One region of the Sphingobium sp. TA15 genome, then DNA from elsewhere that is predicted to be linked to it. Evidence: riboswitches for the same ligand, from Rfam matches in the RefSeq annotation. Region 1 holds a riboswitch; the other holds the start of a gene.
The links. Region 1 has a riboswitch for cobalamin ahead of Sj15T_RS18895 (cobalamin synthesis protein CobG). Riboswitches for the same ligand answer to the same signal wherever they lie in the genome.
Positions count from the first base shown of each region.

Region 2: linked by a shared signal. The riboswitch ahead of Sj15T_RS10635 (TonB-dependent receptor) and the one ahead of Sj15T_RS18895 (cobalamin synthesis protein CobG) in region 1 are both predicted to bind cobalamin.

Region 1 is NZ_AP025356.1:383,408-388,484, reverse strand. Features, by position in the region: gene Sj15T_RS18915 (cobalt-precorrin-6A reductase) at 1-141, shown strand, start outside; gene cobJ (precorrin-3B C(17)-methyltransferase) at 117-866, opposite strand; gene cobI (precorrin-2 C(20)-methyltransferase) at 863-1,582, opposite strand; gene Sj15T_RS18900 (precorrin-8X methylmutase) at 1,579-2,208, opposite strand; gene Sj15T_RS18895 (cobalamin synthesis protein CobG) at 2,208-3,272, opposite strand; cobalamin riboswitch at 3,445-3,662, opposite strand; gene bluB (5,6-dimethylbenzimidazole synthase) at 3,750-4,358, opposite strand; gene cobO (cob(I)yrinic acid a,c-diamide adenosyltransferase) at 4,376-4,981, opposite strand; gene cobN (cobaltochelatase subunit CobN) at 4,978-5,077, opposite strand, start outside.
Region 2 is NZ_AP025355.1:2,134,867-2,139,943, reverse strand. Features, by position in the region: gene Sj15T_RS10650 (nitrate reductase) at 1-132, shown strand, start outside; gene cobA (uroporphyrinogen-III C-methyltransferase) at 119-901, shown strand; gene Sj15T_RS10640 (molybdenum cofactor guanylyltransferase) at 980-1,519, opposite strand; cobalamin riboswitch at 1,599-1,813, shown strand; gene Sj15T_RS10635 (TonB-dependent receptor) at 1,985-3,805, shown strand; gene Sj15T_RS10630 (ABC transporter substrate-binding protein) at 3,813-4,688, opposite strand; gene Sj15T_RS10625 (iron ABC transporter permease) at 4,784-5,077, shown strand, end outside.

The DNA.
Region 1 (5,077 bases):
CAGGCGAAGCTGGTCGCAGCGCAGACGCTCGGACTGCCGGTCGTGATGATCGGGCGTCCGGCCTGCCCGGCCGCGCTGGTGACGCATGAGGTGGCCGGTGTGCTGCAATGGCTGGGTCATGCGGCGGAACGGGGCGTATAGAGGATCGGCGGGCCGGAGCGATCGATCAGCCGGGTGCGGCTGGAACCGACGATCACCATGGTGCGCATGTCGGCCATGTCCGGCGTGGCCCGGCTCAACGGCACGACGCGCAACATTTCCTCCGGCGTGGAAACGGCGCGGGCGAAGAGGATGAGCCGGTCCTCGCCGCATTCCTCGCGCAGGATGGCCAGCGCGCGTCCGAAACCCTCCGGCCGCGAGCGGGAACGCGGATTGTAGAAGGCCATGGCGAAATCGGCCTGCGCCGCGAGGCGCAGGCGGCGCTCGATCAGCGGCCAGGGCTTCAGATTGTCGGACAGGTTGATGGCGCAGAAATCATGGCCGAGCGGCGCGCCCGCCCGCGCTGCGGCGGCGAGCATGGCGGTGATGCCGGGCAGGACGCGGATGTCGAGGTCGCGCCAGCCCTCCGGCCCTGCCTCCAGTGCCTCGAACAGGGCGGAGGCCATGGCGAAGACCCCCGGATCGCCCGAGGAAACCACCGCCACCCGCTTGCCCTGGGCGGCGAGGGTCAGGGCATGGACGGCGCGGTCCAGTTCGACGCGATTGTCCGACGCGTGGAGCGTGAGGCCGGGCCTTTGCGCCACCCGCGCAACATAGGGGATATATCCGATGACGTCGGTCGCCTGCGCCAGCGCATCCGACACCTCCGGCGTGATGAGCGCATCCGCCCCTGGGCCCAGACCGGCTGCCGCGACCCAGCCGGTCATGGGCGGCGACCCTGCCCGTGGACCAGCAGGATAGAGAAATAGGGGGCGGCGCCGGTCGCCTGCGCCAGCGGGACGATGCGCTGATCCGCCATGGTCGCATATTCGACCAGCCAGGCGCTGTCCTGCTTGCCTGCCGCTTCGACGGCGCGGAGCAGCTTGGGAAGGTTGCGGCCGATCTTCATGACGACCAGGGCATGGCTGTCATGGATGCGGCGGACCAGTTCCTCTTCCGGAAGGGTCGCCATCAGCACCGTCAGCACATCGTCGCCCCAACCGATCGGCGCGCCGCTGGCGGTCCAGGCGCCGGACATGCCGGTGATGCCGGGGACGATCTTCACCGGCCCGGCGAGGCGGCTGTGCAGGTGCATGAAGCTGCCGTAGAAGAAGGGATCGCCTTCGCAGAGGACCACCACATCCTCTCCTCCTGCGGAAAGCCCGTCCAGATGCGCGGCGCAATCGGCATAGAAGGCTGAAAGCAGATCGTTGTAGCGCGGATCGGACAGCGGGATTTCCGTCGTCACCGGATATTCCATCGCGAATTCGACGGCATCGGGATGCAACATGCCCTCCACGATGCCGCGGGCATGACCCGGCCTCCCCTTCTTGCGGAAATAGGCGATGTGCCGGGCGTCGCGGATCAGCCGGTCGGCCCGGACGCTCATCAGATCCCGCGCGCCCGGCCCTAGGCCCACGCCATGGATGGTCCCGCCCATCATTCCGCTGGACTCGCTATCGCATTGACCGCCGCGACCGTGATGGCGCTGCCGCCCAGGCGGCCCTCCACGATGCAGCAGGGGACGGGCTGGCTCTGCCAGAGCGCCTGCTTCGATTCCGCCGCGCCGATGAAGCCGACGGGACAGCCGATGATCGCGGCGGGACGGGGACAGGCCGGATCTTCCAGCATGTCGAGCAGGTGGAAGAGGGCCGTCGGCGCATTGCCGATCGCCACCAGCGCACCCCCCAGATGCGGCCGCCAGAGTTCGAGCGCGGCGGCGGACCGGGTGTTGGACATGCGCGCCGCCAGCGCGGGCACCTGCGGATCGTTCAGGGTGCAGAGGATCGGATTGGCGGCGGGCAGGCGCTTCAGGCTTATGCCCTCCGACACCATGCGGGCGTCGCAGAGGATCGGCGCGCCCGCCCGAAGCGCGGCGATGGCGGCGAGGGCGAAGGAGGGGGAAAAGCGGATATGGGTAGCGAGGTCGACCAGTCCCGCCGCATGGATCATGCGGACGGCGATTCGTTCCTCCTCGGTCGAGAAACGGGCAAGGTCGGCTTCGGCGCGGATGGTGCGGAAGGACTGCCGGTAGATGGCGGCTCCGTCGGTTTCGTAGCTGTGGGGCATCAGGGCCTTCCGAAAAGGGCGAGGATTTGTCGGGCGGTGAGGCCGGTCTTTTCCGGCGGCGATCCGGCGCGGGCGTTGCGCGACAGGTCGAAGCGGCCCTGCCGGCCGGTAAGGACCAGCTGGGCGGTTCCCTGGCGGGCGCAGCCCTTGGCGCAGCCCGAAACATGCAGCGATCCTTCGACAAGGGGCGCGAGCCGGGAAGCGAGGCCGCGGGTCTCGACGCTTGCCTGCGGGCATGCGGGCGCGCCGGGGCAGGCATCGATGCGCAGCAGGCCGTCCGGGGGGGCGTGACCGGCGCGTTGCGCGCCGCCTTCCAGGACCAGGCCGCGCCATGGCGTCAGGCGCAGGGCGGCGACGTTCCGTTTTCGCGTCAGCGCGATGAGGCCGTCGGCGTCAATCTGGCCGAAGGGGACGGCGTGGAACGGCCCGGATGCGCTGGCCAACACCTGGGAAAGCGCGCGGGAAGGCGCGGGCGCCATTTCAGCGGCCATCGGCAGCGGCGCGCCATGCCTGGCTGCGCGGCCCGATGCCGCGCCGCCCGTGGCAAGGAACCAGCGGGCAAGCGCGATCAGGTCGCTCGCCGCCGTTTCGACGCTTGTGGGCGAGCCCATGGGGCGTCGCTCCACCCGCAACAGCAGCGCGCCCGCCTGGCTTCGTTCGAAGCGAAAGTCGGCGGGAACCCCCGCGAGGCAGGGGGCAGGCCCCGCGTCGATGGCGATCCCGATCTTGGAGGGAAGCTGGGGCAGGTCGTCGAGATGGGCGATCAGGCCGAGCGCGATGCTTTCGCTGTCGTCGCCGGGCGTTGAATCCGGCGCGAGCAGGAAATTGCGACGCGCTTCGCGGGCCGGATCGGCATCGGCGAGGCCAAGGGCGACGAGCTGCCGGAGCAGCGGGCCGTGGCTTTGCTCCGTCACGCCGCGAAGCTGAAGCGCGGCGCGGTTGGTGAGGTCGATCAGGCCGTTGCCGTGAAGGCGGGCGGCTTCGGCAAGGGCGATGGCTTGCGTGACGGCGAGGCGGCCCTGCGGGGGACGGACCCGCACCAGCAGCCCGTCGCCCGCCATCATCGGGCGCCATGCCGTCGGACACCAGCCGCGAATGGCGGCGGACGATGCGCTGTGCGCGTCTGGCAACGGACTTCACCTCCCACATCGCAACGACGACCGGAGGATGCTTCCCCCAGCCGCATTCGTCGCCCGTGCGGAGAACCGAGCCGTGACCATCCCCTGGACCATGGCTAGAGCGACCCTTGCGTTCGGCAGGTCTCCTGGCTTGCGGGTCATAGCTTCGGCAGGGGCCTTCCCGGATCGCTCCAGTGGCTGGCCGCCCGCTCGGGAGGCCGTCCTTGCCTTGCTCGCCGCTCACAGTTGCAGGGACAGCCGCGGATTAGGGAGCATCCTCCCGCACCGCGTTCCCATTTAAGCCCCTTGCGGGGCACCGACGCGATCGATGGAGCGGGCATGGCCCGTTCCAAGGCTGCTCATAGGCGGAGAGGAAGGGAAAGGGAAGAGGCCTTCAATCCCCCGCATGCGGGAGGGGAATTGTCAGCGAGTCACTATCGTCGAATGCCAGTCCGTCCGATGTTCCCAGCCGCGCCTTTCCAGTTCCGGCGTCGCCTCCTCGCTGACCGGATAGCCCAGGCACAGCAGGCCAAGGCATCGCCAGTTTTCCGGAATGGCGAGCATCGCGTCCACCGTCGCACGATCCAGTATCGACACCCACCCCATGCCGATGCCGCGAGTCCGGGCGGCGAGCCAGAGCGTGTGGATCGCCATCACGCAGCTATAGCGCCGCGCCTCCGGCATGGTGATAGCGCCCAGCCTGTGGCCGGTTTCCGTGCCTTCGTCGCAATAGACGGCGAACAGCACCGGCGCTTCGCGCAGGCCGTGCAATTTCAGGCTGCGGTAGAGCCGGTCCTCCTCCCCCTCGTACATCTTGCCCGCCTTGGCGACCTGGGCGTCGACATGGACGGCAAGACGCTCGCGCAGGGCGGGCGTTTCGACGCGGACGAAACGCCAGGGCTGCGACAGCCCGACGGACGGCGCGCTGTGAGCGAGGGCGAGGAGCCGTTCAACCTCGCTCTCCTCCAGCGGATCGGTCAGGAAATGGCGCACGTCGCGGCGCAGGTGGACCAGTTCCTCGAAGGCGGCGATGTCGAAGGCGGTGCGTGTCAGAATTCGATTCCCGGCTGGGCCTTCACGCCGCTGCGGAAGGGATGTTTGACGAGGGTCATTTCAGTGACGAGATCGGCCGCCTCCATCAGCGCGTCGGGCGCGTTGCGGCCGGTGACGATGACATGCTTCATTTCGCCCCTGGCGGTCACGGCTTCCAACACCTCTTCGACCGGAAGATAGTCGTAGCGCAATACGATGTTGAGTTCATCGGCAAGGACCATGTCATAGGCCGGATCGGCGATCATGCGTTTCACCTCATCCCATGCTTCGCGGGCGAGGGCAATGTCCCGCGTCCGGTCCTGCGTGTTCCAGGTGAAGCCTTCGCCCATGGGCTTGAATTCGACATTGTCCGGAAACGCATCGAACACCCGTTTTTCTCCGGTGGTCATCGCGCCCTTCACGAACTGGACGACGCCCACCTTCCGGCCATGGCCGATGGCGCGGACCACCATGCCGAGCGCGGCGGTCGTCTTGCCCTTGCCCTTGCCGGTGTGGACGATCAGCAGGCCTTTTTCCTGCGTCTTGGTCGCCATGATCCTGTCATGCGCGGCCTGTTTCTTCTTCATCTTTTCGGCATGTTGTTCGGGTGTGCGTTCGATCATTGCGGGGCATCCTTGAGTTGGGAGAGAAGCATGGCGGCGCTGTTCGACCGGGGTTTCCAAAGGGCGCGGTCCAGCGCTTCGCGGAGGCGCGCGGCG
Region 2 (5,077 bases), on a different replicon from region 1:
GAGCAGGATCTGGTCGACGTCGCCGCCATCGGCAAGGCGCTGGGGGCGGGGACCAATTGCGGATCGTGCCGCCCCGCGCTCGCCAACATCCTCACCCGGACATCGCAGGAGACGCTTCATGCAGCCGAATGAGCTTATCGCCCCGGGCGAGGTCTGGCTGGTGGGCGCAGGCCCCGGCGATCCGGACCTGCTGACCCGCAAGGCCGAAAAGCTGATCGCGGCGGCGGAGATCGTCTTCCACGACGCGCTGGTGGGGCCGGGGGTGCTGGGCCTGATCCCGCAGGGCGTCGAGCGGGTCAGCGTCGGCAAACGCTCCGGCCGCCACAGCAAGGCGCAGGAAAGCATCAACGACCTGCTGCTGGCGGCGGCGAAGGCGGGCAAGCGCGTCGTCCGCCTGAAGGGCGGCGACCCCTCGGTCTTCGGCCGCTCGGCGGAGGAGATGGAGCATCTGGCGGAGGCGGGCGTTGCCGTGCGCATCTGCCCCGGCATCACCACGGCCAGCGCGGCGGCGGCGAGCGGCCATGCCTCGCTCACCCTGCGCGGCGTGGCGCGGGGGCTGACGCTGGTGACGGCGCATCTGAAGGCGGGCGAGCCGCTGAAGCTCGACTGGGAAGCGCTGGCCCGGCCGGGCGGCACGCTGGGCATCTATATGGGCCGCGCCGCTGCCGGAGAAATCAGCCGCTCCCTGATCGCCGCCGGGCGCGATCCGGAGACGCCGGTGATGGTGGCGGTCAATGTCTCGCTCCCCAATGAGCGGTTGATCCGGGGCAAGCTGTCGGCGCTGGCCTTTCTGGTGGCGACGATCAGCGACGAAGACCCGACCCTGCTGCTGATCGGAGAAGCGGTGGCGGGGACAAATCTCCCCGCCGACATGGCCGCAAGCGCCTCTATCACGGTCTGACGTACATCTCCTCCGTTCGGGCTGAGCCTGTCGAAGCCCTCTTCTTCTCCTCAAGAGAAGCCGAACCCTTGGACAGGCTCAGCCCAATCGGGGAAAAGTGAACCGCTCCAGATCCTCCGGCCGGTTGATATTGGGCAGCACGAACTCCGGCCGCTCCACGATCCGCGCCCCGACCCGCTCCAGCCAGCCATGGATCGACCGGCTATTCTCCTCGGCCAGATGCGCATCCAGCTCTCCCGCCAATGAAGCGGGCCAGAATCCGGCCAGTTGCTGCCCCTTCAGGATCGCCGCGCCATCCCCGATCAAGGCCTGCGCCAACCCGTCCGGATAGACCGGAACGTCGCACCCCGTCGTCAGCACCGCGTCATAACCCTGCGCCGCCGCATGATGCAGCGCGGCGTTCAGCCCCCCTAACGGTCCCATGTCCGCCGCCGGCCGGTCCGCCAGCCCGGTCATTCCCGGAACGTGCCGCCCGCAAATCACGACCGTCTCGACATGCGCGCCCAGCGCCGCCGCCGCATGATCCAGCAATGTCCGCCCATCGAGCATCGCCAAGGCCTTGTCGCTGCCGAAGCGGCTGGATCGTCCCCCGGCCAGAACCGCGCCCAGCAATCGCATTCCGTCCCTCCTCATGCCGCTTGGCATTGTCCTCGCTTTCCCTTATGGCGCGCGGCGCGGGCGGGGACAAACCCTCGCGCGCAAAGAAGATCGCGCCGGTGCCCTCAAAGGGCTGAAAACGGGAATGCGGTGCGGACGGGAAACCGTCCTATTCCGCGGCTGTCCCTGCAACTGTAAGCGGTGAGCGCGATGCACTTCGGTCCATGGACCGGCCACTGGACGCAAGTCCGGGAAGGCGTGCATCGCTGCATTGACCCGCGAGCCAGGAGACCTGCCGGCGCATGGTCGCTCTTGCCCTGGCCCAGGGGTTGGCCATGGCACGGTGTTTTCCGTCTGAGCGACGAAGCGGCGCAGGGCCGCATCGGTGCGGGGGAGGGCACTGGCGTCGACTTCCCCCTGCGCCGACCGCGATGAGCGGATGCCCTGAGCCATGAAGTCGCAGCGACGCTCAGGGAAACAGATATAATGTTGAAAGCCACCATCTCTCTTGCCGCTTTGCTCGCGGCCGCGCCCGCCCTCGCCGCCGATGATGACGAGATCATCGTCACCGCGCTGGGCATCGAGCAGCCCCGCGACGAGGTCGGCCAGGCCGTCACCGTCATCGACGCCGAAACCATCCGCACCCGCCAGAGCGTCAGCGTCGTCGACCTGCTGGCCACCACGCCGGGCGTGCGCTTCAACCGCAGCGGCAGCCTGGGCGGAGTGACCGGCGTTTCGCTGCGCGGCGCGGAAACGACGCAGACGCTGGTGCTGATCGACGGGGTCAAGGTCAACGACACCAGCGGCATCGGCGACATGTACGATTTCGGCAATCTGCTGACCGGCAATATCCGGCGGATCGAAATTTTGCGGGGGTCCAACTCCATCGCCTATGGCAGCCAGGCGGTCGGCGGCGTCGTCAACGTCATGACCGGCACGCCTGCCGCCGGTTTCGCGGGCAACGCGTCGGTCGATTACGGCTATAGCGACACGCTGAACGCCAAGGCGGACGTTTCGGGCGGCAGCGGCATCGCATCGGGCGGCGTCGGCATCGCCTATTTCAACACCGACGGCATTTCCTCCGCCGCCAACGGCGCGGAAAAGGACGGCTATGAGAATATCGCCGCCAATGCCAAGCTGAAGCTGGCCTTCACCGATACGCTCAGCCTCGACCTGCGCGGCTATTATATCCATGCCGATCTGGATACCGACAACGGCGTGTTGGACAGCACGGCGGACACTTCCAAATCCGATCAATATGTCGGCTATGCTGGGCTGAACCTGGCGCTGTTCGACGGCAGGCTCACCAACCGGGCGGCCGTGACCTGGTTCCGCATGGACCGCGACTATACATCCGCATTCGGCCCCTATGGCTATTCGGGCACCAATCTGCGCTTCGAATATGAGGGCGTCTATCAGCCGGTCGATCAGGCGAAGCTGGTCTTCGGCTATGAACATGAACGGCCCGATTACGACTTCTCCGGCTTCGGCTCGACCGAAAGCCACCGGGCCGATATGGACAGCGTCTATGCGCTGGCCATCGTGAAGCCGGTCGCCGGCCTGTCGCTGACCGCCGGCGCGCGGCATGACGATCACAGCCAGTTCGGCGGCGCTACCACCTTCGGCGCCAATGCCAACTACACGCCCAACGCCGGCGCGACCAATATCCGCATGAGCTATGGCGAGGGGTTCAAGGCCCCTTCGCTCTACCAGCTTTACGGCGCCGACGTCGGCAATGCGGGCCTGCGTCCGGAGCGGTCGAAAAGCTACGACATCGGCTTCGACCAAAGGCTGGACGGCGACCGGGCGATCCTGTCCGTCACAGCCTTCCGCCGCGATACGAAGGACCAGATCAATTACGACTATTCGATCGGCCTTTACGGCGGGTACAATAATCTGGACCGCACCCGCGCCAAGGGGGTGGAGGCGATGCTGGCTCTGAAGCCTGTCGATGCGTTGACCGTCACCGCCGCCTACAGCCATGTCGATGCGCGCGACCGCAATACCGACGCCCGGCTGCCGCGCCGCGCCGCCGATGCGGTCAGCGTTTCGGCGGACTATGTCTGGCCCTTCGGCCTGTCGACCGGCGCGACGGTGACGATGGTGGGCGACAGCTTCAACGATGCGACCAACGCGATCCGGCTGGACGGCTATGCCGTGACAGACGTGCGGGCATCCTTCCCGATCCGGGAGAATCTGGAGATCTACGGCCGCATCGACAATCTGACCGATGAGAAATATGCCACGGTCCATGGCTATGGCACCTATGGCCGGTCGGCCTTCGGCGGCGTGCGTGTGCGCTTCTGAAAATAACCTAATGGCGCGGCGCGGCGTTCACCCGCACCGCGCCCTTGCGCACGGCTCCGTCAAGCTGCGCCATGCCCTTGTGCGCAGCGCCGTCAAGCTGCGCAGCGATGCTCCGCGCCGCATCGACATAGGCGGGGCCGCCGCACACCGTCCACGCCTGGGGCACGCGGATGCGCGGGATGGCGCGCAATATGGGATGGCGCAGCATCTCCGTCCCCTGATCGACCACCTCTTCGCTGCCGCTCTCCACGATCAGCCAGTCCGGGCGGGCGGCGATCATCTCCTCCAGCGACAGTTGCGACAGCGCCGGCTTGCCCAGCCTGCCCGCCAGATTGACCAGCCCCACGCGCCGCATCAGGTCGTCGACCAGCGTGCCGGTGCCGGTCATATAGCCGCGCCGTTGATAATAGGCCGCTACGCCCCGACGCTTCGGACGGGGCAGGGCGGCGAGGTCGCGATTCATGGCCCGGATCAGCGCTTCGCCCCGTTCGGTATGGCCGACCGCCGCCGCCACCTGACGGATCTGCTGGAGGATCATGGGATAGCTGTCGGCGCTCGCCAGCCCCAAAGTCCGCCATCGGCCCGGAGGCGCGCCGACGACGCTGCCGCCGGAAGGAAAGCCGATCAGCAGGTCGGGCCGCAGCGCCAGCACTTCCTCCGCCGGGCGCTTGAGCGTGCGGAAGGCGCGGGCCTTGCCGACCGCCGCCGACAGTTCCGGGTCGTGGCCATAGGGGCTGAGCGCCGCGATCTGCGCCGGGTCGGCCAAAGCGAGCACATATTGATCGGCGCAGGTGTTGAGCGACACGATGCGCCGGGGTTGGGCGGGCGCCGCGCCGGTCAGGGCCAGGGCGCAGAACGCTGTAAAGATTATTCTGCGCCGCACGCTGCTGCTCCCGGATTGTGCCTCAACAAACCACCGTGCTCCTGCCTTCGCAGGAGCACGGCACGCTGTAGCAAGCAACGAAGGCCGCGCAAGCCATGAGCGTCCGCCGTCACCCCTTGCTGATCCCCGCGCTGACGGCGCTGGCGCTGCTGGCCGCCCTTGCTTCCCTCACTCTTGGCGCGGTTCCGCTCTCCCCGGCGCGCATCTTCGCCGTCCTCGGCGGCGGCGGCGATGACATCGCCAGCGCCATCCTTCTCGACCTGCGCCTGCCCCGCATGCTGCTTGGCCTGATCGTCGGCGCGATGCTCGGGCTGGCGGGCGCGGCGCTTCAGGGCTATCTGCGCAATCCGCTGGCCGAACCTTCGGTCCTGGGGGCATCCAACTGCGCC